Limibacter armeniacum: one gene and its partner. The protein of the gene in region 1 binds, or shares a complex with, the protein of each later gene. Links are inferred from orthologs where the notes say so. Each region holds a gene or a part of one and is shown on either strand. Other genes may lie near its edges. The genes, in order: groL and metK.

The links.
Region 2: the proteins of groL (region 1) and metK are in contact, whole or in part, in a cryo-EM structure (PDB 8P4O), measured with the Escherichia coli proteins. The link is inferred for Limibacter armeniacum from one-to-one orthologs.

The regions. Positions count from the first base shown.
Region 1 is NZ_JBAJNO010000009.1:807,021-822,495, reverse strand. The notes cover bases 6,009-8,880. They hold groL (chaperonin GroEL), read right to left. Parts: upstream 8,325-8,880; coding sequence 6,693-8,324; downstream 6,009-6,692. Other genes in these bases: V6R21_RS21175 (co-chaperone GroES), read right to left, coding at 8,392-8,670; V6R21_RS21185 (hypothetical protein), read right to left, coding at 6,009-6,524. In the rest of the region: V6R21_RS21215 (cation:proton antiporter), read left to right, coding at 1-335; V6R21_RS21210 (DUF2179 domain-containing protein), read right to left, coding at 424-1,014; V6R21_RS21205 (Ppx/GppA phosphatase family protein), read right to left, coding at 1,187-2,077; V6R21_RS21200 (alpha/beta fold hydrolase), read right to left, coding at 2,211-3,119; V6R21_RS21195 (aldose epimerase family protein), read right to left, coding at 3,455-4,498; V6R21_RS21190 (SanA/YdcF family protein), read left to right, coding at 5,145-5,858; more of V6R21_RS21185, read right to left, coding at 5,910-6,008; V6R21_RS21170 (hypothetical protein), read left to right, coding at 9,123-9,461; V6R21_RS21165 (sodium-translocating pyrophosphatase), read right to left, coding at 9,521-11,737; V6R21_RS21160 (hypothetical protein), read left to right, coding at 12,169-13,365; V6R21_RS21155 (30S ribosomal protein THX), read left to right, coding at 13,482-13,604; methylmalonyl Co-A mutase-associated GTPase MeaB, read right to left, coding at 13,649-14,647; V6R21_RS21145 (bestrophin family protein), read right to left, coding at 14,761-15,475.
Region 2 is NZ_JBAJNO010000009.1:2,303,656-2,319,135, forward strand. The notes cover bases 202-3,078. They hold metK (methionine adenosyltransferase), read right to left. Parts: upstream 2,341-3,078; coding sequence 1,063-2,340; downstream 202-1,062. Other genes in these bases: V6R21_RS27420 (patatin-like phospholipase family protein), read right to left, coding at 202-928; V6R21_RS27430 (hypothetical protein), read right to left, coding at 2,469-3,078. In the rest of the region: more of V6R21_RS27420, read right to left, coding at 1-201; more of V6R21_RS27430, read right to left, coding at 3,079-3,155; V6R21_RS27435 (sigma-54-dependent transcriptional regulator), read right to left, coding at 3,529-4,689; V6R21_RS27445 (DUF1573 domain-containing protein), read left to right, coding at 5,625-6,701; V6R21_RS27450 (DUF2851 family protein), read right to left, coding at 6,747-8,027; V6R21_RS27455 (superoxide dismutase), read right to left, coding at 8,186-8,785; cytochrome c biogenesis protein CcsA, read left to right, coding at 9,154-11,706; ribosome maturation factor RimM, read left to right, coding at 11,824-12,351; V6R21_RS27470 (YiiX/YebB-like N1pC/P60 family cysteine hydrolase), read right to left, coding at 12,397-13,047; V6R21_RS27475 (co-chaperone GroES), read right to left, coding at 13,088-13,462. UniProt on the Escherichia coli protein: Catalyzes the formation of S-adenosylmethionine (AdoMet) from methionine and ATP.

The DNA of each region.
Region 1 (15,475 bases):
CTATATTTTTTCTGTCAATTGGTATGTTGATAGATCTTAATTTCTTGGTGGAAAACTGGAAGGTTGTAGCAGGGTTGGTATTGCTTGTCTATTTGTCCAACCATGGCATCAATACATTGTCATTAAAGTTTTTGGGAAACAGTTGGAAAGAAAGCATTTACGGAGGTTCATTGCTGGCTCAGATTGGAGAGTTTAGTTTTGTTTTGGCTTCATTGGGGTATAACCATCATATTATATCCTCTTACTCCTATCAACTTACCATTGTGATTATCGCTATTACAATCTTTTTGAGTCCTGCGTGGGTATTGGTTACCAAGAAATTGGTTCAAATCTAGTAACTAGAATGTTGTTTGATAAATGAAAAAAGCACTTCATTGTTAGAAGTGCTTTGTTGTATATGGTTTATCACAGGCGGTTGAATCTTTATTCTGCACCAGTAAGTAGTGCCCCCGGAACGATCCTGTTTAATGCTGTAGCTTCACTTACTTTTTTTATAGATTCAATTGTATAGAATGCTTTCGGGTTAGTTTCCTGAATCAAGTGAGTAACGTCTGGAATCTGTCTTCTTTTCATAACCAGAAAAAGAATCTTGACATTTCCCTGTGACCCTGTCGCATCTACCTCAGTCATTCGGTAACCCTCATAACGAAGACGGTTAGCAACTGCATCGCCATCACGTTGTGTGATTACACGAAGAATTACATTACCAATAGCTAATTTTCCTTCAATGTGCATTCCAACCCAAATACCTGTTGCAAAGCCACCTGCATAAGCAAAGTAACTCAATATATTGTCGATATTTTGAAATATCTGACCAATGGCAACAAGCCAAATAAAGGCTTCAAAGAAACCCAATACAGTGGATAATCCACGACGATCGTTAAGCATAAATATGATCCGCAACGTATTGATAGATACATCAGAAATACGTGCCATAAAGATCATAAGTGGTAATACCACATAACCAAAGATTTCAGGGCTGATCCCTAAAAAGTCGGCAAAAGAACTCTGCATAGTTTCCAGTAAAAATCCTAGATAGAACGTGTTAAATTTTCGCCGCAAAAATAGAAAATAGTTGATGAAAATCAACCCTTTAAAATGAGAATTCTATTTTTTTAGTACTTGATTAAAAAGCGTTAATATTCAGTGGTTTAACACGGATTGACTTACCTGAAGGATCCCTTTTTTAATAACCCTCCATTTTAGCTTTCATATACTTGAGAATACCATCTTTCATTCCTACTCCGGGAACAATAATATCTTTCGCATTTACCATTTCCATACAATTGATATAGATCTCAGAAGCAGGTATAATCACGTCTGCCCTGTCCTTGTTCAGTTGGAGTTCTTTAATTCGCTCTTCGTAGGTAAACTCGCCAATATATTCCTGAAGCTCCTGAATATTGGTGATCGTGGTTGTTTTATCCACATTCTGTGATTGCGGACTCATGCTGAATAGCTTATTGATATTACCACCTGTACCGATAGCCTTAAAGTTACCTTTGAGGTCAATATCTTGCGCATGTACCCACATTTCCATGCTGCTGAATTTTTCAGCCCGTTCTTCTTCGGTGAGGTTTCCACTCCGGACGGAGCCTATCTTGAAGGATTTGCCTGCAATTTTCTCCCTGTTGTGATAAATGTTCAATTCTGTACTACCTCCTCCTACATCTATGTGAAGGGCATTGCCATCAGGGAGGTAGGGTTTGAGTGACATGTTGATGATTTCTGCCTCTAATGAGCCGTCAATGATGTCAATTTTCAAACCATGCTGGTAGTAGATTCGCTTGATAATTTGTTTGCCATTTTCAGCCTCTCTCATGGCCGAAGTTGCACAAGCCATATAGTCGTCAACTTCATAGATGTCCATCAGTGTAGTGAAAGCTTTCATCAGTTTGACAAACTTTTCTTCGGTGGCTCGGGTAATTTTACCAACTTTAAAAACATCTTGTCCGAGCCTGAGAGGAAAACGGATATATTCTACTCTTTTGTAGTCCTTGTCCCCATAGTTTTCATGGGCGTTGACTACTTGTAGTCGAATGGCATTGGAACCAATATCAATGGAAGCTAGTATCAAGTGCGGTAATAGTTTAGTTATTCAAGAAATCATCTAATAAGGTGTCAATTTTACACAATTTTAAGTGATTTTATCTATAAAATTAGTCTAAAATTGAGGCTTAAAACTAAAATAAATGACTTGTTAATAGCACTTATTGGTTGAATGTGCTGGAGACTTTCTTAGGCTTTGATGTGGGACGAACCTTGGTGGAAAGGTGTTTGGAGAGAAACTCAAGCAAGTCCTCGGCAGTTTCTTCAGGAATCTCCTCCATAGGGATGTGCCCAGCAAAATCGTAGATGACCAAATGGTTGTTAGGAATCAGGTGATGAAATTTATGGGCATTTTTGACAGGAATCCATTTGTCTTCTTTTCCCCAAATAATCAAGGTAGGGCATAAGATGTTTTTCAGAAAACGGGTGTTTTCGTGGAAGTTTTGGTTTACAAAGATATAAAAGGCTTCTGCGGAACCTTCCTTTGAAAAAAGGTCAAAGTAGCGGTCGACAAGCTCATTGGTTATCTTATTCTGGTTATAGAAAACTTCCTTTACGAAAGATTCCAACATGGAGCGATTGATGGCATATTTGATAATATGATGAATAAAAGGAGTGCGGGCCATTCTGAAGGGTAGTGGAATACTCTCTCTGTCTATAAACCCAGCAGGACTTATCAGGACTAATTGCTTGACTTTGGAGGGGCAGAGCAAGGCATATTCCCAAGCAATCCAGCCTCCTAGTGAGCTGCCAATCAAACAGCAAGTGTGGATGTTCATCCGACTCAGAAAAATATCGAGATATCGCATCAGGTTCTTGATGCTATAGTCTTGTGACTGAATCGCCCCAGTGAGCCCTAACCCAGGAAGATCAAACCTGTAGATTCGGAAAGTATCTTTCAGGATTTCAGTCCAGCTGTCAAAAGTATGGAGTGATGAAAACGAGCCATGGAGCATGACAAGCGGGTAGCCGTCTTCAGGTCCATCTATCTGATAATGGATAAGGTTTCCTTCGATTGTTAAGAACCGAGATGAATCATTGGTGTATTTCATTAAAAGTGCATGGCTCATGTTAGTATTGTTATATTTATTGAGGTAGTATAGCTGTGTTGTGTAAGTCTTGGATGTTTTTAGGATCACAAGCGAAATGGGTCTTCTACGTGCTGAATGAAGCCTTCACCAAATAGATTTTTTTAAGGTTAAGAGAGATATGCAGGTGAAGACCTGAAATGCATAACCTTGTTTTATTTATATAAAATAATAAATATTCATCAATGAATGAACATTTGTTGGTGAATATATAAGGAAGGATGGTTGACTGGAAATGGAATTTAACATAAAGCAAAACCCCGAAAGCCGGATCAGGACTTTCGGGGTCTATTTATATACTAGCTATCGTAGGTTGACTATTGATGGCCGAATTTATAGATAGTCGTCTGGCGGTAAGTTTCACCTGGCTTCAAGGTAGCAGAAGGGAATGTCGGTTGGTTGGGGCTATTTGGGAATTTTTGAGCCTCAAGACAAAAGGCATCACGATCATTCAAAATTTTGCCACCTTTTGCTTCACACCCACCGATCCAGTTGGCAGAGTACAATTGTACACCAGGTTCTGTGGTCAGTACTTCTAGCGTTCGTCCTGACTCTGGCTCAATTACTTTTGCCGCAAACCCCAATTCATCGGGTTGTTTGTCTATGATATAGTTATGGTCATAGCCATGTCCAAATTGGAGTTGTTGGAAGTCAACGTCAATTTCTTGTCCTAAAGGTTTACTTTTGGTAAAGTCCATTGGTGTACCTGCCACAGTAGCCAGTTCACCTGTTGGGATAGAGGTGTCGCCAGTGGGTGTATATTTGCTGGCATTTAGCTCAACTAGGTGGTTGAGGGCTGTGCCATCTCCTTTTAAGTTGAAGTAAGCATGGTTGGTCAGGTTGATAACCGTTACCTTATCTGTGGTGGCATGATAATCAATCTTGATTTCATTTTCTTCTGTCAGCGTATAGGTAACAGAAACCTGTAGTGTTCCTGGATATCCCTCATCGCCATCTGGGCTGATCATATTAAAGCGAACAGCATCATCCAAAGCTTCAGCATGCCATACATACTTATCAAAGCCCTTGATCCCTCCATGCAAATGATTAGGTCCGTTATTGATTGCAAACTCATATTCTTTTCCATCGATCTGACACTTACCATTGGCTATTCTATTGGCATAACGCCCGACAATTGAGCCAAAAAAAGGATGTTCTTTCAGTAAACCCTCTAAAGAGTCTTTCCCTACTAAAACATCTGTGAATTGTCCGTTTTTGTCTGCTGTAAATAAACTGATCCAGTGGGCTCCGAAATTGGTGAATTGCGCTTTAGTGCCTTGTTTGTTTTCTAAGGTGAATAGGTAAACGTCATGGTCATCTACCTTTCCCCAAAACTCTTTTTTAATTGAGACCTGTGCCATAGGTGATTTATTCTGAATTTAGATCGATTGAACTATCGTCAAATCTAGCGACAAGCTTCAAAATATACAATTTGAACACTTTATTTGTCCATAACGTTTAGAAATATAGCATGAAAAAAAGCCACTGCCCAAAGGACAATGGCTTAACAAGCATGAACAGGTTAATAAACAATAAAATTAACTGTTTGAGAAGGACATCCAAAGGGTAAGAAACCTTACCCAAGTGGATACCTGAAAGAGTTATAAATAACCCTTTCTAAAACCTAAGATAGGCTTGTGGAAATAATATTTTAGTCAGTATTTGCTTTATGATTGCTTATAAACTTATACTGTTTTGAAGGAGAAAAGGCGAAGGTTGTTGGTTTTCATTTAGTTAACAGATCTTATTAGTCTGTTTAGGTCTGTTAAAGTTGAGTTGTGTTATTGCCTAACTGATTCCAAAGGCTGTCCTTTGTAAAACAAATGTGTAATCGTATGCATTGTTTTTTGTGTGATTGGAATGTTTGCACAAATTTTGAATCTAGCTGTTAAGAACTGTTGACGTTACGTTCTTACCCAGAAGATTTTAACCGGCTATCAGTAACCAAGGAATGTTTGCCAAAAATGACAAGGTTACTGTTGTTTGAATTGAAGAAAAGAAGAGAAGATGCCCGCTGAATTATACAAGATCTGTAATGCTAGAAGAATGAGTGTGTTGAGAGATTATCTGGCAGAAAGGAGAAACCAAATATCCCAAATTTCAAAGATGGTGGTCTTGATTGCCATACTTATGGTTGGGGTTATTTTTGCCTGCGACACATTTATTTCCAATTACAGTAAGTCACTGACCTATGATAGTGTAACTGAGGTGCCTTCCAATAGGGTTGGGTTGATCTTGGGAACGAGTAAGTTTGTGAAGTCAGGTAAAAAGAACTTGTACTTTCACTATCGTATTGATGCAGCAGTCGAGCTATACAGGGCAGGGAAGATCAAGTATATCATTGTAAGTGGTGATAATAGCAGCAGGTATTATAACGAGCCTCGTGATATGAGAGCAGCCTTAATGAAGCGAGGGGTGCCGTCTGAAAGGATTATTATGGATTTTGCAGGTTTCAGGACTTTAGACTCAGTGGTAAGGGCTAAGGAAATATTTAATCAGCAGGAGATTACTATTATTTCCCAAAAATTCCAGAATGAGAGAGCAGTTTATATAGCCAAGCATAAAGGGATTAGTGCTGTTGCTTACAATGCTAAAAACGTAAGCTTTCGAAGCCACTTGCAAACTCATTTGAGAGAGTATTTGGCAAGGGTAAAAGTAATGTTGGATTTATATGTACTGAATGTGCAGCCTAAATACCTAGGGCGAAAAATCTATATATAACAGGAAATGAAACACTCCCATTAAGATCTTAATCTTAATGGGAGTGTGTTTTTATGCTGCTTTCAAAAGCTCGGTTTCCGATTCTTTTAGTTTTTTAATAGCGGGAAATCCTTTTGCAAAAAAGAAGATAAAGAAAACTTTCATCATTATTCCATTTGTTGGATTGTGATCATTTTCTATAGCTAACATAAACAAGCCAATAATGTCAAAAATAAATAGTCCAATGATTAATGCTAAGGCTATATATGATCTTTTCTTTACCCAAAAGCCAAGGCCTATCATGATTAAGCCGTAGATACATGAGAAAAAGTTGATCCCGAGTTGGTTTAAGATGGGAAAGTTCATGAACTCAGATATCAACCCTGCCACTACTGACAGACCACCAATAACAAAGGCCATTTTAGATACTTGATTTAACTGTTCAGCTGGATCAGTTGCGGAACCTTTGATTGGCTCTCCATTCACGAGTAGTTCTAAAGCGGGTTGATAATTACCTTTTAATTGGATTTTTAAGGTTCTATTAGCATCCAATTGGAATTCACCTCCTTCTTTTAAGGCTTTTTTATTATTCAACTTCCCAATTTCTTTGTCATTGAATTTAACAGTTGTGTTTTTCCAATTAAAGCCTGATGAAATATCTATTGTGTCTATTTTGGTATCATCCAAAAAAAATCGTTTAGAAGGCATAGTAGATTTAATGAGTTGAAAAATATTGTTGTTTAGTTTTACTACAAATGTAGTTATAAATCGGTTAATATAGGTATTCTTGAAAACAGAAGAGGGTTCCCGAAATCAGGAACCCTCTTTTTATATAAAGATGTCTAGCATCTAGAATTACATCATACCTGGCATGCCGCCGCCCATTGGAGGCATTGCTGGAGCACCACCTTCTTCTTTCTTCGAAGAAACTACACATTCTGTAGTCAGCAACAGAGAAGAGATAGATGAAGCATTTTCCAGTGCAAGACGAGTTACTTTAGTTGGGTCGATTACACCAGCCTCAACCAAGTCCTCGTACTTGTCAGTACGTGCGTTGTAACCGTAGTTACCTTCGTGAGCCAATACGTTGTGGATAACGATTGAAGGCTCAACACCAGCGTTCTCTAAGATAGTTCTCAGTGGCGCTTCGATTGCGTTTCTTACGATAGTAACACCGTGAGCTTGGTCGTCGTTCTCAGTTTCAATGTTGTCCAGAGAAGCAGAAGCTCTCAACAAAGCAACACCACCACCTGTTACGATACCTTCTTCAACTGCAGCTCTTGTAGCAGCCAAAGCATCATCAACACGGTCTTTCTTTTCTTTCATTTCTACTTCAGTAGCAGCACCGATGTAGATGATCGCAACACCACCAGCCAATTTAGCCAGACGCTCTTGCAGTTTTTCTTTGTCGTAGTCAGAAGTTGTGTTCTCGACCTGAACTCTGATCTCAGCAACACGAGCTTCTACTGCCGCTTTTTCACCGCTACCGTTTACAACAGTTGTGTTGTCTTTGTCGATGATCAGCTTTTCAGCAGTACCCAGCATGTTAAGGCTAGCATCTTCCAGCTTCATGCCAGTCTCTTCTGAGATTACAGAACCGCCAGTCAATACAGCGATGTCTTGCAACATTGCTTTTCTTCTGTCACCGAAACCAGGAGCTTTTACAGCTGCTACTTTCAGCGCACCACGGATTTTGTTTACTACCAATGTAGCCAATGCTTCAGAATCAACATCCTCAGCGATGATTACCAATGGCTTACCAGTTTGAGCTACTTGCTCCAATACAGGCAACAGTTCCTTCATTGTCGAGATCTTCTTGTCATAGATCAGGATGTAAGGAGACTCCATTTCAGCCTGCATTTTCTCTGTATTTGTTACGAAGTAAGGAGACAGGTAACCTCTGTCAAACTGCATACCTTCTACAGTTTTTACTTCAGTTTCTGTACCTTTTGCTTCTTCAACAGTGATAACGCCGTCTTTACCAACTTTTTCCATCGCTTCAGCAATCATGTTACCGATCTCAGCGTCGTTGTTTGCAGAGATAGAAGCAACCTGAGCGATTTCTTTATTAGAGTTGATTGTTTGAGATTGCTTTTTCAGCTCAGCAACCAAAGCAATTACTGCTTTGTCAATACCACGTTTAACGTCCATTGGGTTAGCACCCGCTGTAACGTACTTGATACCTGAGTGGAAAATCGCTTGTGCCAGTACTGTTGCAGTTGTAGTACCATCACCAGCTTGGTCAGCAGTTTTGGAAGCAACTTCCTTTACCAGCTGAGCACCCATGTTCTCAATTGGCTCTTCCAGTTCGATTTCTTTAGCTACAGAAACACCGTCTTTTGTTACGTGTGGCGCACCGAAAGACTTGTCCAAAATTACGTTTCTACCTTTTGGTCCTAGCGTTACTTTAACTGCATTAGCCAATGCGTCAACGCCTCTTTTCAGACCTTCTCTTGCGTCTGCATCAAAGAAAAGTTCTTTAGCCATTTTTATATGTGTTTTAGTGTTTAAATCAAAAATTGTTCGACTAGATAAATCAGTTATCTACTTGGTATTAGATGATAGCGAAGATGTCAGCCTCTCTCATGATCAGGAAGTCCTTGCCTTCAACGTTGAGCTCAGTACCCGCATATTTACCGTACAGTACAGTGTCACCTATTTTCACGGTCATTTCAACATCTTTAGTACCAGGACCAACAGCTACAACAGTTCCTTTCTGTGGTTTCTCCTTTGCGTTGTCAGGGATGATAATGCCTGATGCTGTAGTAGTTTCTGCTGCTGCAGGTTCAACCAGAACCCTGTCAGCAAGTGGTTTGATGTTTACTGTTGACATTTTATTTTACGATTTAACGTTGTTAATTTTTTGCGATAAATTTATCCTTTTCGCCTAACGATTTATCACTTCTTGTGCCAATTCCACTTTTAACTTGTATTTAGGTCAGAATCGTGAAAAGGACTGACAAATTTGCAGACTCTCTTGTCAGTGTGACAGCAGAGTATGACATACGCGATCTGTTGAAAGCAGAAAGGCTGACAGTTCTGTCATGAAATCCCTGATGCCTTTTTGTGCAATAAAAACAGAAGTCGAGGAAAAAGGGTTATGGGAATAATGAGAGAAGGATAAATGTTTTTATTTTGCAATATGGATCACTTTAAAATAGAGTGAGATCCGTTGTCGTTGACGCTATGAAGTATTATTGTTGATAACCTGATTGAACGGAAACCCATGCAGAAGCCTAATTAAGCTAAAACAACACAACCGTTTGGTCGAGAAAATAAAATCTTATGAACAAATTTACGCATAACCCCAAGTTGGAGGAAGCGATGCAACTCCATGCTTTTCTGTCGTCACAGAAACAGCAATTAACCAATCAGTTTTTTCAGGCGCTAAAGAGGGATTACAATATTGCACATGTGCCATCGCAGTTATCAAGGTGGTGGGAGTTGACATTTCCTGAGTTTCATGCAGAACTGGAAGCATTACAGGTCAGGAGAGGTTTGTGTGTATTGGAAGATTGGCGTGAGTTTTTCAGTTTGATGAGAGAAAAAGCTGTAAAACTTGAAGCCGATATCAGAGTAACAGAGGAAGATATCCAGAGACTTAAAAATACATTTCTTGCATAAGCGAAAGCCCTTCAGAAATATATATTTCTGAAGGGCTTTTTTCATGAAGGAAATCTTCCTTAGTTTACTTTCTTGAGTATTGGGGAAGGAGAGTTTGCCTTGTAGACTTTTTCTTGTTTAGGCTTCTCATTGATATGACTGGACTTGATGCTGATAAAGGGAGCAATTACTAGTGATACGATAGACATCAGCTTGATCAGGATATTCATGGATGGACCTGAAGTGTCTTTAAAAGGATCGCCAACAGTGTCTCCTGTTACAGATGCCTTATGAGCATCAGAGCCTTTAAAAGTCATTTTTCCTTCTATCAGGACCCCTTTTTCAAAAGACTTTTTGGCATTGTCCCAAGCTCCACCTGCATTGTTTTGGAACATCCCTAAAAGAACTCCAGAAACGGTTACACCTGCCAATAAACCGCCAAGCATTTCCGCTGAAGAAGTACTTTCAAAAACACCTTTAAACGCAAAGCCAAAGAAAACAGGGACTAGTAGCGCAATCAGACCGGGTAATATCATCTCCCGAATAGAAGCTTGTGTCGAAATCTCAACACACTTTCCGTATTCAGGTTTGGCTTTATACTCCATGATTCCGGGAATCTCACGAAACTGTCGCCTAACTTCTTGAACCATTGCCATTGCAGCACGACCTACAGCGGCTATGGCAAGTGAAGAGAAGATAAATGGAATCATGGCGCCCACAAACAAAGAGCTTAAGACGGGAGCTTTATACAGATCTATGGAATCAATGCCAGCTATACCAACATAGGCGGCAAAAAGTCCTAAGGCAGTCAATGCAGCAGAGGCAATGGCAAATCCTTTACCTGTCGCAGCAGTGGTGTTACCAACAGCATCCAGAACGTCCGTCTTTTTTCGGACATCTTCTGGTAGTCCTGACATTTCGGCAATACCACCAGCGTTATCTGCAATGGGACCGAAAGCATCAATGGCAAGTTGCATGGCAGTAGTTGCCATCATGCCAGCAGCAGAAATGGCAACACCATAAAGTCCTGCACAGCTATAAGCCGCTGTAATGCCACAGGCAAGCACCAAGGTTGGTACTGCGGTAGACTCCATGCCAACAGAAATTCCTCCAATGATATTGGTGGCATGTCCGGTGGAAGACTGCTGAATAATTGTGTTGACAGGACGTTTTCCCATGGAAGTGTAGAACTCCGTTAGGTAAGACATCAGTGCTCCAACTATTAGTCCTGTAATGATGGCGCCCAAAACGCCCATTGGTGTAAATGTTTGCCCTCTGAATGAAAGGGATTCCGGTAAAAGCCAGCCAACAAGGAAATAGGAAAAAATAGCGGTCAGTAAAATGGATGACCAGTTGCCCAAGTTAAGTGCCTTTTGGACATCCCCATCATCCGTTTTGATCCGAACAAAAGCTACTCCTGCGATGGAAAACAGTAAGCCGGTACTTGCGATAAACATGGGTAAGGCTACAGGACCAATTCCTCCAACAGGATCGCCATTAGAGACAATTTCACGACCTAACACCATTGAGCCTAAAATTGTGGCAACATAAGACCCAAAAAGGTCAGCGCCCATGCCGGCAACATCACCTACGTTATCCCCGACATTGTCAGCAATGGTTGCAGGGTTTCGGGGGTCATCTTCTGGTATTCCTGCTTCTACTTTGCCTACAAGGTCTGCACCTACGTCAGCTGCTTTTGTATAGATACCACCACCTACACGTGCAAATAATGCGATAGACTCAGCCCCCAAAGAAAAACCTGCCAATACTTCAACTACCCGTTCCATCTCAATTCCATTTACACCAGCACCTGTCTGTACAACATATAGGTAATAAAATAAAAGAAAGAGACTGCTCAACCCCAATACAGCAAGCCCTGCAACCCCCATTCCCATGACAGTGCCTCCTGAGAAAGAAACCATCAAGGCTTTGGACAGGCTCGAACGTGCTGCTTGAGTAGTACGTACATTGGCTTTGGTAGCGATCCTCATACCGATATACCCTGCTGTAGCAGAGAAAATGGCACCTATGATAAATGAGATGGCAATCAGTGGTGATGAGTTTTCTACTAATGTGCCTGAGTAAGCAAGGAGCGAAGCCGTTATGACAGCAAATATAGCCAGTACCCTCCACTCAGCTTTCAGGAAAGACATTGCACCGTCGGCAATATGTTGGGCTAGTTCCTGCATGTTCGGATCACCAGGGTCCTGTCTGGTTACCCATGAGGCTTTCATATAGGTATAAAGAAGCCCTACAACAGCCATTGCTGGAATAAGGAATAGTATAGAGTTGAGCATAGTATAGTGCAGTAATTGAAATATTCTGAATAAGCTTATAGCTTGATGAAGGTAATTGTGTTGTATACATTGTTTTAACATTAACCACAATTCACAATTTTAAATTCCTATAGCATGAGATTTGATGAGGTGTGTAAATATGTTGGTTGTGAGTGTGTTATAGGTGAAGTATTAAGTGTTGGATGGGTAGGTTGATCACGTTGTGTTTTTGACAACCTTCCTTTATATATGTTTTTGTAAAATCTGTATGTAAATTTAGCATACAGAGTATGAATATTTTGATATACTTTAACCTGACAGAGTCCCAATCACCTGAAAGAAGTATTTAATTCTTTATGAAGCTGATTAAATTTGTCAGACCCAATTGAGTGTGAGGAATAGTAAAAGTTGGGTTAAGAGAAAACAAACAGTAAATCCACGAAATCCCGAATATGATTCGATACAATTTTTTTGGTGTATCCTCTGGGAAGAACCCAAAAGTACAGCTGAAGACAGAACAGGAAACTGACCTTGATTTTCTGGCTTTGCTGACAGGACCTGTTACATCTGTCGCCAAGGAGGAAATCATTAGCTACTTGAAAGATGCAGAAGGTTTAGATAAGCCATTTGACGAATGTGCTGTCAAAGCCAATGTCTTGTCCAATAGGTTGTCAGAAAGTGTGGCTGCTTGGGTAAGAGGAGAGCAGCTGACGCTGTCTATATTAGGAGGATGGGATGTTTGGGTACTTCGAGGAAGAACAGAGCTGTTGAGAATTCATGTTGGAGAACAACTCAATGTGGCACACAATGTGTCTATCAAAAAAAACGTTGTCTTTTCCGAAGATGACGTGGTACTAATTGGGGATAAAAAGTTTTCCAGCCACTTGGAAGAAAGTATGTTGGTCAAGATTCTGGCAGACAGAGGGCTGACTGCTCAAGGGAAGTCTGACTTACTTTACAACCTTTCAGGTGTGAAAAAAGAAGAAGACCCCATGATGATTGTTGTGCTTGAGTCAGCAATGTTGCCGTCAAAAGGTCAGAAAATAGAATTAGAAAATACAATGCAGAAGGTACAGGAAGTAGCAGAACTAAAAGAAGATTACTCAAAAACATATCGAAACGAACGTCGGAATGCCATCTTGACTTTCAGTGTATTTGTTGCATTTACTGCTTTGGTACTGATGCTGCATAGAAACAATGAAGCCAAATGGGAAAGTAGGTTGGAAGAGAACAAAACCCTTTTTGACAGCTTGTCAAAAGATGTCACTTTGTTGAGTGATGAAGTGGAGGCTTTTAAGAAGTTGCAAGCAAAAGAGGTCGGTTCAATAAAGGCGACAGGGTTTGACCCTTATGATGGTCAACATTTCAGAATGTATGGGCTGTTAAGGGATAAAAAGCGAGTTTACACTCGAACCATGATCGCTGAAAAGTTCAACATTTATAACCCTGCGGCTATCGAATATAAGGATGCAATGGATGAGCGTTGGTTTATTGTGCCAGTAAAAGGGGTGCATTATGTAAAGAAGGGTGAAACAGCATTCAGTATCGGGAAGCTGTATTACAAAAACCCTAAAAACCATAAGCTAATTCAGGATTTTAACCCCAAGATCAACGCAGGAAGGTATATCTTCATTCCATTTGAACAATAGTCTACATAGCGTTTTTAGAATTTAAATATTGAAAATTGTTAATTTTTCGGTTCTTTATTTTGAATTAATCGTTAATTGATTATTATATCTTTTGTAATTTTTTATAAACTTTAAACATGACTTATACTATGGGAAAAGGAGATAGAAAATCTAAAAGAGGCAAAATAGCCAATGGTTCTTTTGGAGTAAGAAGAGCCAAGAAAGTAAAAAATGAACCCAAAAAAGAAAACAAGAAGTAGCAAGCAAAATCCCCTTGGTTATAAAGCCAAGGGGATTTTCTGTTTTATGATTTGAAGTATAGTTCTAAAAGCTGTTTGGCTGCTTTAATGGCAACCTGCTCACCATTCATCACATCTTGCTCCATCGTACTCATTTGTTTGTTTACGGCAGGGTGATGATAAAAGCGCTGTTCCAATTGCTGATGGATGGTCTCATGCATCCAATTCAAGTTCTGCTTTTGCCTTTTTCGATTAAAGAAGCCCTTTGTTTTCATATGGCTTTCATACTCAACAATGGTTTCCCATATTTTATCTAGCCCAGTTTTTTCAAGGGAAGAGCAGGTCAAAACTTTTGGATACCACTCAGTCTCAGAAGGAGGGAAGAGATGTAAAGCATTTTTATATTCTCTTTGTGCCATTTTGCTTTGCTTCAGGTTGTCACCGTCAGCTTTGGTGATGGCAATCGTGTCTGCCATTTCCATAATGCCTCTTTTGATACCTTGAAGCTCGTCTCCAGCACCTGCAAGCATCAGCAGGAGGAAGAAGTCCACCAAGCCATGTACTGTTGTTTCCGATTGCCCGACCCCTACAGTCTCAATAATGATCGCCTCAAAACCAGCAGCTTCGCAAAGTAACATACTCTCTCGGGTTTTCGCATTGACACCGCCCAATGCAGAGCCTGAAGCTGATGGGCGGATATAAGCCAAAGGGTCATGAGCCAGTTCTTCCATGCGGGTTTTGTCCCCCAGAATACTTCCTTTGGACAGTTGGCTGCTAGGATCAACTGTCAGTACAGCCACTTTTTTACCTATTGAAGTAAGCTGCTTGCCAAATGACTCTATAAAGGTACTTTTACCTACTCCAGGAACACCTGTGATACCAATCCGTAAGGAATTACCTGTTTGTGGAAGCACTTTCTCCAATACTGTTTCTGCCAGTTCATTGTCTTCGGGCAAAGCACTTTCTATTAGTGTAATTGCCCTGCTCAGGATAATCCTGTCACCAGCAAGTATCCCTTGTGCATATTCGTCTGCTGTCAGTCTTTTCCTTCTTCTTTGTTTCATTTATGTGTTAGTGTAATTTATAGGTTAGCTAAAAAAACGAATTCGTCAACCATATGGACTCCATTCAAAAATAGCCCCTTATTTATCACTATCATAGCTTTTGAAACGCAGTTTTACATCTGGACATTTTTGTTTTCAGGAAACTGTTTAGGAATGCTGCTTTTTTCTTCATCCAGCAGTTGGCGGAGGTCAATCTCAATTCCCCTTGAAATGGTGGAGATAGGGACGTCATTGGCAGTCCCTTCAAATGGGTTTTCTCCCACCACTCCGATTCTTTGCATGGTGTGAAAAACCCATGAAACGATGGTGCAGAAGGGGATTGCCAGCCATGTGAATACTTCGCTGATACGAGGGAAATTATCTGTCAGTGATGTAGCGATTTTTGAGAATTCAGGGACAATGCCGAATGGTAAAAGGATAATGAAAATCATTACAAAGATATACGAGAGCGTAGCGTATTGACGGGGATATGGGAAGTTTTTGATTCTTTCGGATTGCCCTTGAAAGGTGAGGAATTCCTGCAAAAGGTTTTCGAGTTCGAGAAATGAGAATTCCCAGATCAGCCCTTTTTCTTTGAGCTCCCTAAGATGATTGGATTGCAGGTAAAGAAGTGTAGTGGACTTATTGTTTTTGTCCATTGTGTAGCGAAGTTCCTCAGGACTGAGATAAGGGAAAAGGGCTTCTTCTATAGGTAAAACCTTTTCAGGAATGTGAATAGCATTGGACCATTCTCTGTTGGTGAAATGGTTATCAAAGGTTTCCCATTTTTTTCTCTGCCTCATGGCATATCTCAAAGTTGTCAGCCAAGCGATATGCCGATATACCAAG
Region 2 (15,480 bases), 1.5 Mb from region 1 along the record:
CCAACTCACCCAACCTGATCAAAGTGTCAGGTAAGGAAAAATCTGCTGCTGAAAATTCATCCACTGCAACACCAATAAACACATCTTCTTCCCCCAACGCTTCAGGAGCCCTATTACTCATGATCAAGGGGCCTAATATATTAGCCCCTTCCACCAACTTATCAGCTCTATCAAACGGGTACTCTTCTATTAAGTCCTTTGCTCCCAGGTTTACCGCAATAATTATATCAGGGTTAAACTCTTCCTCCATGACATTGACAGGGAGGTTATTTAGCACTCCACCATCATAAAGGTATTTTCCATCTATCTTAACAGGTCGAAAAGCTAGAGGCACTGCCATCGATGCCCTAATTGATTCAGCCAGATTACCTTTCTTAAGCACAACAGGCGTTCTCGTAAAAACTTCAGATGCAACACACCTAAATGGTACTGTCAAGCTATCAAAGTTATAGCCTGCTTTCTTGATGGGTTTGTAGAGGTGTTCTGCTAAAGCAAAATTGAGTGCAGCATCGTTTACAAAAGTTGCATCTATTTTAGTTGTAAAACTTGTATCTACCTTCATATGGAAATTGAGAATATCAGCACCTAGGGTTCTCTTACCAAACAAGTACTCCTCTTTTGGTGTCAGCTTCCCTGAAGCCCATGTCTGAAACTCAGGTCTCCTGACCATACTATCAATTTCATGCACTGTATACCCTGCCGCATAAAAGCCTCCAATTACGGCTCCCATTGACACCCCTACTATGTAATCAACAGGTATCTGGTGTTCTTCTAATACCTTAAGTACACCAATATGTGCAAAGCCTTTAGCCCCACCTCCACTAAGTACCACTCCTACTGTTTTACGGTCTGATGCTTGTTGTGCTAAGGATGAGAAGGATAAAAGGAAAGAAAAAATGAATATAAAAACGGTTAGCTTTTGTCTCATTAAGTTGGTCTATGAAAGGTCAACAAGTAATCACTGTAACTTTACAAAAAAGTATGACTTACCTACAAAAAATAAGGTCCTAGACAAAGCTTGTCTAGGACCTTACGAATATAGTAAAATTTAGGTACTCGGAATTATAGACCGAACACTTCTTGCACCTGAGTTACATAATCCAATTTCTCCCAAGTGAAGAATTCAAGGTTTTTCGTTTCCTTGCTTCTCACTTCTACTCTCTTTGTATCGTCCTCTTCAATTGTCACATGGTGTAGTTCTACTTCTCCTTTGTAAGCATCACGTCCCATATGACCATATGCTGCTGTAGGAGAGAAGATAGGGTTTTTCAAACCTAAACGCTCTACAATCGCACGAGGTCTCATATCAAAGATTTCAGAAACTTTGTTCGAGATTTCTGCATCAGACATATCAATTTTAGCAGTACCGTATGTATTAATGTTAAGCGAAACAGGTTTTGCAACACCGATAGCATAAGACACTTGTACCAACACCTCATCTGCTAAGCCAGCAGCCACAAGGTTTTTGGCAATATGACGAGATGCATAAGCAGCAGAACGGTCCACTTTAGTAGCGTCCTTACCAGAGAAAGCTCCACCACCGTGAGCTCCTTTTCCACCGTAAGTATCTACAATGATCTTTCTACCTGTCAAACCAGCATCACCATGAGGGCCACCAATCACAAACTTACCAGTCGGGTTGATATGGTAAATTGTATTGTCATCCAGTAACTCTACAGGAATCACTTTCTTAATCACATGCTCGATAACATCTTTGCGGATGGTGCTAAGCATTGTTGCTTCATCTGCAAATGGATCATGCTGAGTTGATACAACAATCGTATGAACTCTCAATGGTTTGTGGTTGTCATCATATTCGATTGTAACCTGAGCCTTTGCATCAGGACGCAAGTATGACATGACCGCTGACCCTTCTTTTCTGATTCTAGCTAATTCCTTTACCAGTCTGTGCGAGTAAGCCAATGCCATTGGCATGTACTCACGCGTTTCGTTGGTAGCATAGCCGAACATCATTCCCTGATCTCCTGCTCCTTGCTCTTTATCTATTCCTTCTCCTTCGTTAACACCCTGTGCAATATCAGGAGATTGGCTATGTAATGCCACCTGTACACCACAAGAGTCTGCCGAGAACTGATAGTCATCTTCGTCATAACCGATTTTAGCAATTGTTTCCCTTACAATATCAGGGATTTCAACATATGCCTTTGTCGTAATTTCGCCAGCCACTACTACTAGTCCTGTTGTCACCATTGTCTCACAAGCTACCCTTGAATCCGGGTCCTGTTGTAGCATAGCATCAAGGATCGCATCTGAAATTTGATCCGCAATTTTATCTGGGTGTCCTTCTGACACAGACTCTGAAGTGAATAAGTATGACATATTGATATTCTGTATTTATAAATGATTCTATATATAATTATGGGCTATCATAGGGTTTCGCTGATCGTTATGCTTCTAAAAAGCAGACTATTGTCATTGATGGCTAACCTTATAACATATCCAAAGTCTTAAAATTTAATTGTATTTCGGAGTTTTACGTTTCCCTCCTTCACAAACTTTAACTTAGTTCTATACTTTACAGTACTGCTATCCTCTGATAGTGATACCCCCTTGTTACTTATCTTACTGACTTTACCTTCTGTATGTAGAACCCACTCATACCCTGCTCGGTTATAAAGTTCTTTCGCATATTCCTCAACATTCTCTTGATGTAAAGACTCACTCTCCAGTTTTTCAGTTAACCCATTCCAGTAAAAGACTTCATTTCGTTTTAACTTTCCTTTTGCATAACTGTAAAACTCATGTTCCTTACCATGCCAATTGGCAACCGTTACCAGTGCATTGTTCAGTGAAGCCACACTTTTAAAGGTAAACCCTATTCCGTATCTAAAGTTTTGATGATCTACCAAAGCTTTACTGTCTCTTATTCCAAATTGGGTCGCTACCTGATAAGCTTGTTTCTGCATCACTGAGTCCATGTGCAAAAAAGGATTGTTTCCTTCCCAAAAGCCTGGAATATGAGACGAACTAATATTTACCTGCTCTAAAATGGTCTTGGCTTCTGAGAAATCAAGCATCATTTCATAGCGGCCTGTACCATCATGTTTTAGGTATATATCTTCACGAATTTCAAAGCAAGATGTAACCAATAAGGGTACCGCCAAGCAGAACAGTGTTCTTAAAAGACGATTCATTTATTAGTAATTAAAGTATGTAACCTCCTCTACTTTTTGGGGTCAATACAGCTCCTGCAACCCTTATCTTAAATTAAGAATCTATTCAGGGAAAAGCTATCAAGGAAGGGGAAAGGTGGGGAAATTTGTCAGATCTCATCTTTGCCCGGACATTGCTGCCATACAGGCTGGGAGTTAGCACCTTGTAACACCAGGTTGCTAAGATTTCATCGGGCCCAGTCCCTCCATCTTTCTTGATAAGCAGCGCAAAACTAGACATTTCCGGATAAACTTCCTAAGAATCTTAAAAAATGGCTTTGTGAGTCATAGAAGTCAGAATGGACCTAACAAAAAAAACCGGATGCTTTCGTCATCCGGTTTTTTGAGTTTAGTATTACATAAAGCAATACCTCTCAACATCTGTTTCTGTAATTTCCTTACTTGACATAATTGTCAGTCTTTCAATTACATTTCGCAACTCACGAATATTTCCTGTCCAGTCATGTCCTTTCAGTTTTTCTAATGCTGCTTCGGTAATCGTCATTTTAGGTTTACCATAGTCTGCAGCAATATCTTCCAAGAAACGCTCAACCAAAAGTGGAATATCATTTTTACGGTCATTCAGGGAAGGTACCTTTATTACAATTACACTTAACCTGTGATAAAGGTCTTCTCGGAATTTATTCTCGGCAATCATCTCTTTCAGGTCCTTGTTGGTAGCCGCCAATACTCGTACATCTACCTTGATGTCTTTATCACCTCCAACACGTGTAATGCGGTTTTCCTGAAGTGCTCTCAACACTTTTGCCTGAGCTGAAAGGCTCATATCACCGATCTCATCCAAGAAAAGTGTACCTCCATCTGCCTGCTCAAACTTACCGATCCTTTGTTTATGAGCCGAGGTAAAAGAGCCTTTCTCATGACCAAACAATTCACTTTCAATCAATTCAGCTGGAATAGCGGCACAGTTCACCTCAACCAAAGGGTTTGCTGATCGATCACTTTTTCCATGGATCCATCTTGCCACCAGTTCTTTACCCGAACCATTAGGTCCTGTAATCATCACTCTTGCATCAGTAGGAGCTACTTTCTCGATCGTCTCCTTCATATGCATGACAGGGTCTGAGTCACCTACGATGTCAAAGCGTTTGGCAATTTTCTTCTTCAATACCTTGGTCTCAGCTACCAATGTAGACTTGTCAAGTGCATTTCGGACTGCCAACAATAACCTGTTCAGTTCAGGTGGCTTAGAGATAAAGTCAAAGGCACCTTTCTTGGTAGCATCTACCGCCATATCAATATTGGCATGAGCCGAAATCATGATAAACTGTGTGTTCTTACCATATTCCATTGCTTTTTCCAATACTGCAATGCCATCAATCTTAGGCATTTTCACATCGCAAAGTGCTACATCGTAGTCCTCTATAACCAGTTTTTCCAAGGCTTCTTCTCCATCCTTAGCCTCTTCTACCACATAGTTTTCAAACTCAAGAATCTCCCTAAGGGTCATTCTGATATTCTTATCATCATCTATGATAAGGATTTTAGCCTTCATAATAAGGTGATTTATTTGGTGTTCAGTATATTTTATTACGTCACAAGACTAAGAAACACAAGCCTCCTCTACGCCTCTTTTCACCATACTGCTCCAGCTGTGCTCTCTTATGGGAAAATTATAGAGCAAAGGTTATACTATATCTTACTTCTGTCTTCAAAAAGATTTCAACCTCGCCCTAAAACTGTCTCATTTTTATCCAAAAATGGATCATCTCCAAAAGATACAGATTTGAACCTGAATCTTGCAACAATAAAAAACCCGAAAGGCTTCTAATAAACCTTTCGGGTAAAAAGAAATACAGACCTATAAGCCGAGTTCTGTACCTCTGCAAGCAGAGGCTCTTATCATTTATCTAGGCCTGCAGTTGCCCACAGGCTCCATCAACCTACCCATCTCGTCCAACCACTTTCGAAAAAGCAGGTCACAAGGCGAGCAACCTTGTGCCGGTGGAAAAAGCCGACAGACGAGACCTATTTGGTTTTTCACCCCGTAAGGTTTACCATGCCACCGTTGTCACCAACAATGCGGTGGGCTCTTACCCCACCCTTTCACCCTTACCTCACAAATGCAAGGCGGTTTGCTTTCTGTTGCACTTTCTGTCACTGCCGAAACAGTGCCTTCCCGTTAAGAAGTACGGTGCTCTATGGTGCTCGGACTTTCCTCTTCAGCATTTCCTAAGAAACTACTACAGCGATAAGACAGTCTGTATTTCATTGACAAAAGTACAATTTTTTGCATAGTTATTGAAAGTCTGTTGGCAACATGTTAAATGCACTCCTGAGGTTTATCTTCCATGGCATATTCAGTATATAGAGTTTTGTCTATATTTGCGACTGTTTACCATGGGTTTACGCACTTTCAGATTCAGCTGATAACCGATAGGAAAACATTTCCTAACAAATAAAAATAACCGAAATAAGATTACTTAAGTGATGAGGAAGACTTTGACTGCAGCTTTCCTGCTATGCTTATTGATGCAATCAGCATCCATATTTGCACAGAAAGCATTGGTATTTAAAACCCCAAAAGCCTATCTAGGCAAAACTGACCTAACCAATGAACCAATTATTTACGATTTCCTTTTTGACGTTACTTCCTATGCGCCTGTAACATTGAAAGAGGTAGAAACAGACTGCTCTTGTACGATTGCAGAGTTTCCAGATGACAAACTTAAAAAGGGGGACACTGGAGCTATCAGGATTGAATTTCATCCTTACAAAGCAGGTCCATTCAATAAAACATTCAAGGTTAAACTCGATGGATCGAAAGAAATCTATGAACTAGAAATCTCAGGTACTATCGAGCCTAGTGGTATTCCTGCTGAAACACGATACCCTTTTATGATAGGTCCTTTACGCTTTGAGCATAAGGTTGTCAACTTGGGCACAGTGAAAAGTAACGGGACAGTACGCAAAACAGTCACATTCTTCAATGACAATGACTATGCAGTAGAACTTGAAAAGGCTCCTTTAACACCTAAGCACATTGCCATCAACTTTGAAGGTAAGCCTGTGGTGCCTGCACATAGTGCAGCTGCATTTGATATCTTCTACAACCCTGCTGACATGCAAAAAGTAGGTTATGCAGTAGATAACATTCGTTTCTTCACCAACGACTCCCTCAATCAGTATGTGGATTTACCAGTAATCGCTTCTGTTGTTTATACACCTACCGACAAGGAAGAAAATAATCCTGATAAGCCAAGTATTTCTATTTTGAACCGACAAGTGGAGTTAGGTAAAATCAAACTTTCGGAATACCGCTTGGTAAGTATCAAGGTCATGAACAATGGGAAATCAGACCTTGAAATTCAGAAGGTGGAGACAGATGAAGGCTGCGAATTAATGGGAATTGATTCAAAAAATATAAAGCCTTATCAAACTGTCAATATCAATGTGAAGTTTTTGGATACAGGCGAAAAAGGTAAGCAGGTAAGAACACTTACCATCTTCTCCAACGATCCGCTAACACCAATTCAAAAAGTTGTGATACAGGCAGAAGTACAATAAAAAGCTATCAATATGATGGGGCAAAAGGCATAAGAAGCAGTATTCTTATGCCTTTTGTCTTTTCAATAAGTTTACGCCTATACAACAGGATAAACACCTTTTGCTTTTACAATAATTATTGTACAATTCAATACAGGCCTGAGTATCAAAAGCACTTCCGCAATGCAAACCCAGCGCCTTCCAATCTCTTATTATCTTATTCTGTTCGGATGGCAAACGCTCCAAAAGCTGGATTGCTTTATTCTGGTAACGATCCACTCCTTTAACACGGCTAAAAGCAACCAACAAGGGAACAACTGTGTTGATAATCATTCCTGATATCATTTGCTTTCCCAATCGGGTTCCTTTTCCCTTTTTCCCAAAGAAATAATGTTCCTGCCAATATTCAGAGACATCAGCCTCTAACAAATCCATGAGTGCATCTTGTTCTTCCAGCAAGATCAGTTTTGAGAAGAAACGGTGATTCTTGGTTAAGATAGCTGAAAGTTGCGCTATCCGCATCGTTGGAAACCCCGCTGGTCTTAATCGAGCAAACTTCCACTCCTCAGCTTTCATCTGTCCTGTTCCAAATGCATACTTATGACTTAAAAAACTGTATTCCTTTTTCAGAAAAGTGGGATAGTTTTCATCAGAAACTTCAGGAAGTAAACCAGACTGCCCAAACAACATAGCCTCAACCTGAGCAGGTTGGTCAACATGTTGAAGAATACGTTTAAATGGCACTGCTCCTGCCAATCGTAAAAAGGCTTCCTTATTTGCAGAACCACCCAAACTTCTCGATAGCAAACGATAAGCTGTTTCTTCCCAATCGCCACCTGTACCTTGCCAAATTCCTAACACCTCCTCTGCTTTTCTTTCTAATCGCTCCATCATCACCCTATCTAGCATAGCTAACTTGGTTAAGCGATTAACACTTAAAAAATGCTCTTTACAAGCCACTCCTGACAAAGACTGTTTTAACACCTTATACTTTTCCAACAACTGTTGGTCCACCAGATTTTGTAGTGAAAGTGTAGGTATTAAAGTACCATCTGTTCTGGAAACGGCTTTATCATTGTGCCATACCACATGCAAAACAGTGTTATCATAGGCTCTATTATTTTGGTGCCCATGCATATACCAGTCTGATGACTTTACATGAATTTCTACATTGCCGGCCCATTCGATTCCTGCAATATTTATCCTTACCTCTGAGAAGTCAGGACCCGAATGTTCGTTCTGATAACCTTGGTACAACACCTGCAATGGTTCCCCTTCGTCTGTATAAAGATCGTGTTTGTGGAAATACTGAAACTGCCACAGGAAATAGAGAAAATCTTCTTTCATTGTTCGGTTCTAATTGGTAACTGTCAGAAGTTACTCACATTCTTGTCCGCAGATAAACCGATTTTCTCTCATAACCTTACTTCCTCCTCACATTTGACTAAAAAGAAAGCCCTCTTCCTAAATGAAAGAGGGCTTTTGAAGTATCAGTTCAGCCAAGATTACTTTGCAGCTGCAAATTTCTTTGCTACTTCTTCCCAGTTCACAACATTCCAGAATGCTGAAATGTAATCAGGTCTCCTGTTTTGGTAATTCAGGTAGTAAGCGTGCTCCCAAACATCCAAGCCCAAGATTGGTGTACCTTCACAACCTACACCTTTCATCAGAGGGTTGTCTTGGTTTGCTGTAGAGCATACTTCCAACTTACCTCCTTTTACACATAGCCAAGCCCAGCCCGAACCGAATCTTGTAGCTGCTGCGTTAGCAAATTCTTCTTTGAACTTATCAAATGAACCAAATGCTGCATCGATAGCATCAGCCAACTCACCTGATGGAGTACCTCCACCGTTAGGAGACATTACAGTCCAGAAAAGGTTGTGGTTATAGAAACCTCCACCATTATTTCTAACCGCCGCGCTCATTTCACCCGACAGAATATCTTCAATTGACTTACCTTCCAGATCTGTTCCCTCAATAGCGCCATTTAGTTTGCTAGTATAAGCAGCGTGGTGCTTTGAATGGTGAATTTCCATTGTCTTAGCATCGATGTGTGGCTCCAATGCATCATACGCATACGGAAGCTTAGGTAATTCGAAAGCCATTTTTAACGTAGTTTTTAGAATTAAAGATTTATTGAATCATATTCTCAGAATGCATTGAAAATTTCTTTCTTCTGTGACTCATATAGTTATTTGACCATATGAATACTGATGAAATTTTCAATACACTAACTTAACAAAAAAATTGGGATAGAGTTATAACTAATTTCCTTATTCCGGTATAGGCAATAGTTATGAACAAAGGTTAATATACTACTGTTTTTTATCTGAATAATGATTAATTGGTTCAATGCCAATGGCAAAAGGTAAACTTATTTAGTACTTTTGCGCGGAATTTCTTTCACCGTTACACAGTTTAATAGATGCAAAAACCTTATTCTGTGGATCAAAAAATCTAAACATACACGCTGATGATACATACTTTTATTGGAGAATTAGGGCACTCGCTGGTGATTATCGCTTTCGTCTCAGCGCTGCTGTCTGCTTTCTCTTACTGGAAATCCTCTTCTTTGCAAATAGGAGCAGAGGAAAACAGCTGGAGAAAATTGGCAAGAGGGGCATTTCTCGTGCATGGTGCATCGGTTATAGGAGTAGTTATCACGCTATTCTTCATTATCTACAACCACTATTACGAGTACCACTATGCGTGGAGCCATTCTTCCAATAACTTGCCTACCCACTTCATGATTTCGTGTTTCTGGGAAGGTCAGGAAGGTAGTTTTCTTCTTTGGATTTTCTGGCATGTACTCATCGGTGCAGTTTTGATTAAAACAGCCAAGAGTTGGGAAAACAATGTGATGCTAGTCTTTGCATTGGTACAAGCATTCCTTGTTTCCATGATCCTAGGTATTGACTTATTAGGCACAAACATTGGTAGCGACCCATTTATCTTATTAAGAGACGCGATTGAAGCTCCTGTATTTGCTACCAACCCTAACTATGTTCCTGAAGACGGTACTGGATTGAACCCACTTCTACAAAACATATGGATGGTGATTCACCCTCCAACCCTTTTCTTAGGATTTGCGGTAACATTGGTTCCTTTTGCATTTGTAATTGCAGGTCTTCGTACTGGTAAATACAAAGAATGGATTAAGCCTGCTCTTTACTGGTCACACTTTGGTGCATTTGTACTAGGGTTAGGTATCATGATGGGTGCTTATTGGGCTTACGAGACGCTAAACTTTGGTGGTTACTGGAACTGGGACCCTGTTGAAAATGCTGTATATATTCCTTGGCTGATCATGGTAGCCAGCATTCACGTAATGATTGCTTACAGAAAAAGTGGTAATGCACTTAAGTCTGCCATGATTCTAACAATTGCCACATTCATTCTGATTCTTTACTCAACATTCCTAACAAGAAGTGGCGTGTTAGGTGAAGCATCTGTACACTCCTTCACTGACCTTGGTCTTTCAGGGCAACTGTTGCTTTACCTGTTAGCATTTACAGTAATGTCAGTATGGCTATTGGCAAAACACTGGAAAACCATCCCTAGTAAAGAAGAGGAAAGCTCGGTATACAGCAGTGAATTCTGGATTTTTATTGGCGCAACGGTATTATGTCTGGCTGCATTCCAAGTATTGATCCCAACTTCCATTCCTGCATGGAATGCTTTCTGGAAATTCTTTGGAGTTGAATCGAACATTGCTCCTCCTGCTGATCAGGTTGAGTTCTATACTAAATTCCAGATGTGGTTTGCTGTAGGTATCGCACTTCTTTCTGGTACTGGACAGTTCTTCTATTGGAAAAAGCTGGATGCTAAAAACATTTGGAATGCATTCGCTATTCCATTAATCGTGACAATGGTTGGTTCTGCTGCCATTATGCTAGGAGGCAAAGTTCAGGACCTTGCTTATATCGTTGTATTAACTGCCAGCATTTATGCTTTGGTATCCAATGGTATGATTCTGCTGATGCTTGCTAAAACGAACTTTAAGCTATCAGGAGGTGCTGTTGCCCATATTGGTATGGCTCTAATGATTATTGGTATCCTGTTCTCATCTGGTTACGAGAAAGTCATTTCTCTTAACTTGTCAGGGCGTATCTACAATTCGGAGTTTTCTGAAGAAATGAATAAAGAAAACCTGCTGCTTTTCAGAAGCCAGCCGAAACGTATGAACGATTACACATTGACATATAAAGGTCCACGTATGACCTCTAGGGATATTCCTGGCTATATCAATAAAGAAGACTTACTATTCTTCTCTGATCCTTATAGGGCAATCGCGAAAGAGGATGTAGTATATAAGGGAACGACTTACGCACATGCGGGTGATACAATTCAGATTTACAACGAAAATACATACTACGAGATAGAGTATAAAAAGGTATCAGGAGAGGTATTCACATTATATCCACGTATTCAGGACAATGCTCAGATGGGACTATTGCCTTCACCGGATATTGCCTCATATTGGAACATTGACCTTTATACGCATATTACTAACCTTGCAGCAGATGATGAGGAAATCAACTGGAGTGAACCTCAGGAATTCCCTGCAGCGATTGGAGATACACTAATTATCCATGATTACTTTGTCGTTTTTGATGGGGTATCACCTGTTAAAAAAATCGTAGGAGTTGATCTTGGACCTAATGACGTTGCTGTTGAAGCTAACTTGCGTGTTCTAGGTGTTAATCAGGATATCAAACCTGCTTACTTAATTAAGGACAAACAACCAGGCATGTTACTGGCAACAAACAGGGACCTAGGTTTAAAAGTTGCACTTTCAGAAATTGATCCTCAAGCAGGACGATTTGTCTTTTCGGTAAATACATCTCAAAAGGATTGGGTTATTCTGAAAGCAATAGAAAAGCCATTGGTGAATATCTTATGGATTGGTACAATTGTCATGTGTATTGGCTTTATCATGGCTATGATCCGACGTTACAACGAGTCCAACAAGATTGAAGAGAAGGTATTAAAAGCCAAAAGCAAAGGAGTGCAAGAAGTTGTATAAAAAATACTTCAGCATATAGTGATCACAAAGCCATTGCCGTAAGTTCTAATTACAGCAATGGCTTTGCTGTCAAATTTGGCTACAGATAAATTACGAGAGATTAAAACTTGAAATAAAATGACAAAAGACGATTGCTTTGAGTTGGGATATATCACAAAAACCCACGGTCTGGATGGTGAAGTACTCTTCTTTCTAGATGTGAATGACCCTACTGCTTACAATGAGCTGGACACCGTCTTTATTGAAGAAAGAGGACAATTGGTTCCTTACTTTATTGAAAGCATGGTCACTCACAAGGATCGCTTCATTGTAAAGTTAGAAGATATTGATGCGCTTGAAGCTGCAGAAACCTTACGTGGTGCTCAACTGTTTTTGCCACTTGCTGTGCTTCCTGAGCTAGAAGATGGGCAATTTTACTATCATGAAGTAATTGGCTATACAGTTGTTGACCAACAACAAGGAAAACTAGGCACGGTAAAAAATGTCTATACTAATGCAGCCCAAGATATCATAAACATGTCTTACAAAGGCAAAGAAGTTCTTATCCCTGTAACAGATGATATTGTCATCAGGGCAAATCATGATACCAAAGAACTGGAAGTTAATCTTCCTGAAGGATTAGTCGATGTTTACATGGAAGACTAAGACATAAAAAAGGGACCTTAATTGGATCCCTTTTTTATTTAGCCTTTATAAACTTGAAGCATTTACCTTATACATTTTCAAAATAGGAGAACGTGATATCCCTCCTGGGTTCAACCCTGGTTTCCCTTCTGGAATTTCAATCTCCAATGCCTTAAAATAATCTACCCAAATTGAAAACGGTTTACCTGTCTCTGGGTCATTGTAAGTCATTGGATTCAGATTAAATATAGGATCACCTTCATTGGCACTTTTATAAGCATCATATATTAGCTCAGAACAATAGTACTTGTCATTACCTATGACAAAGGCATCATCATAAGGTTTTCCCAAAAGACTCCATGCATATTCAATCGCTTTAGGTACTAATGGTTGATACTCGCTATTTAAACGACCAATCGAAATAAAATCATCCTTTACTTTTTTAGTAAAAAAGTCTTGTAATGGAGTTGCTAAAACACCTTTACCAACAGCTTCCAGTACTATCCAACTACCATCTTCACCTTTCACCAATAGGCCACAGTGTGAGTAGTCGTTTCCTTCCCATCCATCAGTTACCTTATCAATTGCTTCACAGAATGGACCACAATCCAGATCCTGAAATAGAATATCCCCTTCTTCTAACTCGAACTTTTCACTTTGCCCCCAAACACTAAAAGTCGTAGTTAGGGTCAGTAATAATATTAAGATCCTTTTCATAAACTTTTGATTATAAAAAAGCCCTTGGGTAACCAAAGGCTTAAAATGCTTCTCGCTCAACCATCAGTATTGCATGCTGTGGTACGATATAATACTTATCTTCATCATATTTTACCTCAATGGCACTTTTCTGTAGAAAAATAGCCATATCCCCCTCTTTTACTTGCAATGGCATATAACGTGCTGTTTCTGCTGAATCTTTCCATGGCTCATCATAATCATCCCCCGCATTTGGAATCATATAGCCCGGTCCAATTTTAATTACATAACCACTTTGCACTTTTTCTTGCTCAGTAACACCTGGAGGTAAAAATAATCCACTCTTAGTCTTGTTACCTCCCGTAAGAGGCTTAATTAATACACGGTCTCCTATTACAATCAGATTCTTAATCTTGCTGTCTTCAGATGCATACATCATATTAACCTATCTTTGAATACAATTAAACCTATTATTCATTTAACCAACAACACATCTCGCTGTTTTGGTTTTGGGACACAAAAACAATAAGAATTGTAGTATTGAAAGGAGATAAAATTGATAATAAAAAAAGCCTTGCGACATATTGATATGTGCAAGGCTTTGTGCTTGTATAAGACTGGCAGTGACCTACTCTCCCGGGTGTTATCCCAGTACCATCGGCGCTGCGGGGCTTAACTGCTCTGTTCGGAATGGGAAGAGGTGTTCACCCGCGCTCTCACCGCCATGAAGGCTTTTGAAAGGCTTTCTGTTTCTTTGATTTTTATAGTACCATACTGCCTGGAGGCCTGCCCGCCTTGCGGGCAGAAGAAAAGCGAAGGAAAGTCACGGGGGATTAGTACTGCTCGGCCCGGGTCTCTCAACCCTTTCACCTGCAGCCTATCGACGTTGTCATCTACAACACCCCTTTAAGGGAAGCCTCATCTCGGAGCGGGTTTCGCGCTTAGATGCTTTCAGCGCTTATCCCATCCGAACATAGCTACCCGGCAATGCTCCTGGCGGAACAACCGGTGCACCAGAGGTTCGTCCAACTCGGTCCTCTCGTACTAAAGTCAGAACTCCTCAGGCTTCCTACGCCCACAACAGATAGAGACCGAACTGTCTCACGACGTTCTGAACCCAGCTCGCGTGCCACTTTAATGGGCGAACAGCCCAACCCTTGGGACCTTCTCCAGCCCCAGGACGTGACGAGCCGACATCGAGGTGCCAAACCTCCCCGTCGATGTGAGCTCTTGGGGGAGATCAGCCTGTTATCCCCAGAGTACCTTTTATCCTTTGAGCGATGGCCCTTCCATGCGGAACCACCGGATCACTATGTCCTAGTTTCCTACCTGCTCGGCTTGTCAGCCTCACAGTCAAGCCCCCTTGTGCCATTGCGCTCTCTGCACGGTTGCCGACCGTACGGAGGGGACCTTTGAAAGCCTCCGTTACTCTTTTGGAGGCGACCACCCCAGTCAAACTACCCGCCAAGCAATGTCCCCCGTTAAGGGTTAGACACCAGGCAAGCAAAGGGCGGTATTTCAAGGGCGACTCCCCGGATCCTGGCGAACCCGGTTCACAGTCTCCCGCCTATCCTACACATCACTTACCCAGAGCCAATGCTAAGCTGCAGTAAAGGTTCATGGGGTCTTTTCGTCCCGTTGCGGGTACGCGGCATCTTCACCGCGACTACAATTTCACCGAGCTCATGGCCGAGACAGTGCCCAGATCGTTACACCATTCGTGCAGGTCGGAACTTACCCGACAAGGAATTTCGCTACCTTAGGACCGTTATAGTTACGGCCGCCGTTTACCGGGGCTTCGGTTCAACGCTTCGCTTACGCTAACGTCCCCCCTTAACCTTCCGGCACCGGGCAGGTGTCAGGCCTTATACATCGTCTTTCAACTTCGCAAAGCCATGTGTTTTTGTTAAACAGTCGCCTGGGCCTTTTCACTGCGGCCTCTCCCGAAGGAGGAGGCGTCCTTTCTCCCGAAGTTACAGGACCATTTTGCCTAGTTCCTTAGCCATGAATCACTCGAGCGCCTTAGTATGCTCAACCCAACCACCTGTGTCGGTTTGCGGTACGGGCCGCATGGCTTGCTTTTCTTGGAAGCGTGCTCCCCCTGCTATCTGCGCCCCCGAGGGTTTGCAGTACTGTCGGACGAGTCCTTCAACGCAGTATTCCGTCACTGCGCGAGGAGTCACACACTCCGTCACTTTCGTTGCCATGCGGGTGCGGGAATATTTGCCCGCTTGCCATCGGCATCGCCCTTCGGCTTAGCCTTAGGTCCCGACTGACCCCGGGCCGATTAGCGTTGCCCGGGAAACCTTGGTCTTTCGGCGAGAGGGGTTCCCACCCTCTTTATCGTTACTTATGCCTACATTTGCTTTTCTACGCGCTCCACCACACATCACCATGCGGCTTCGATGCCCGTAGAATGCTCCCCTACCACTATTGCTAGTCCGCGGCTTCGGT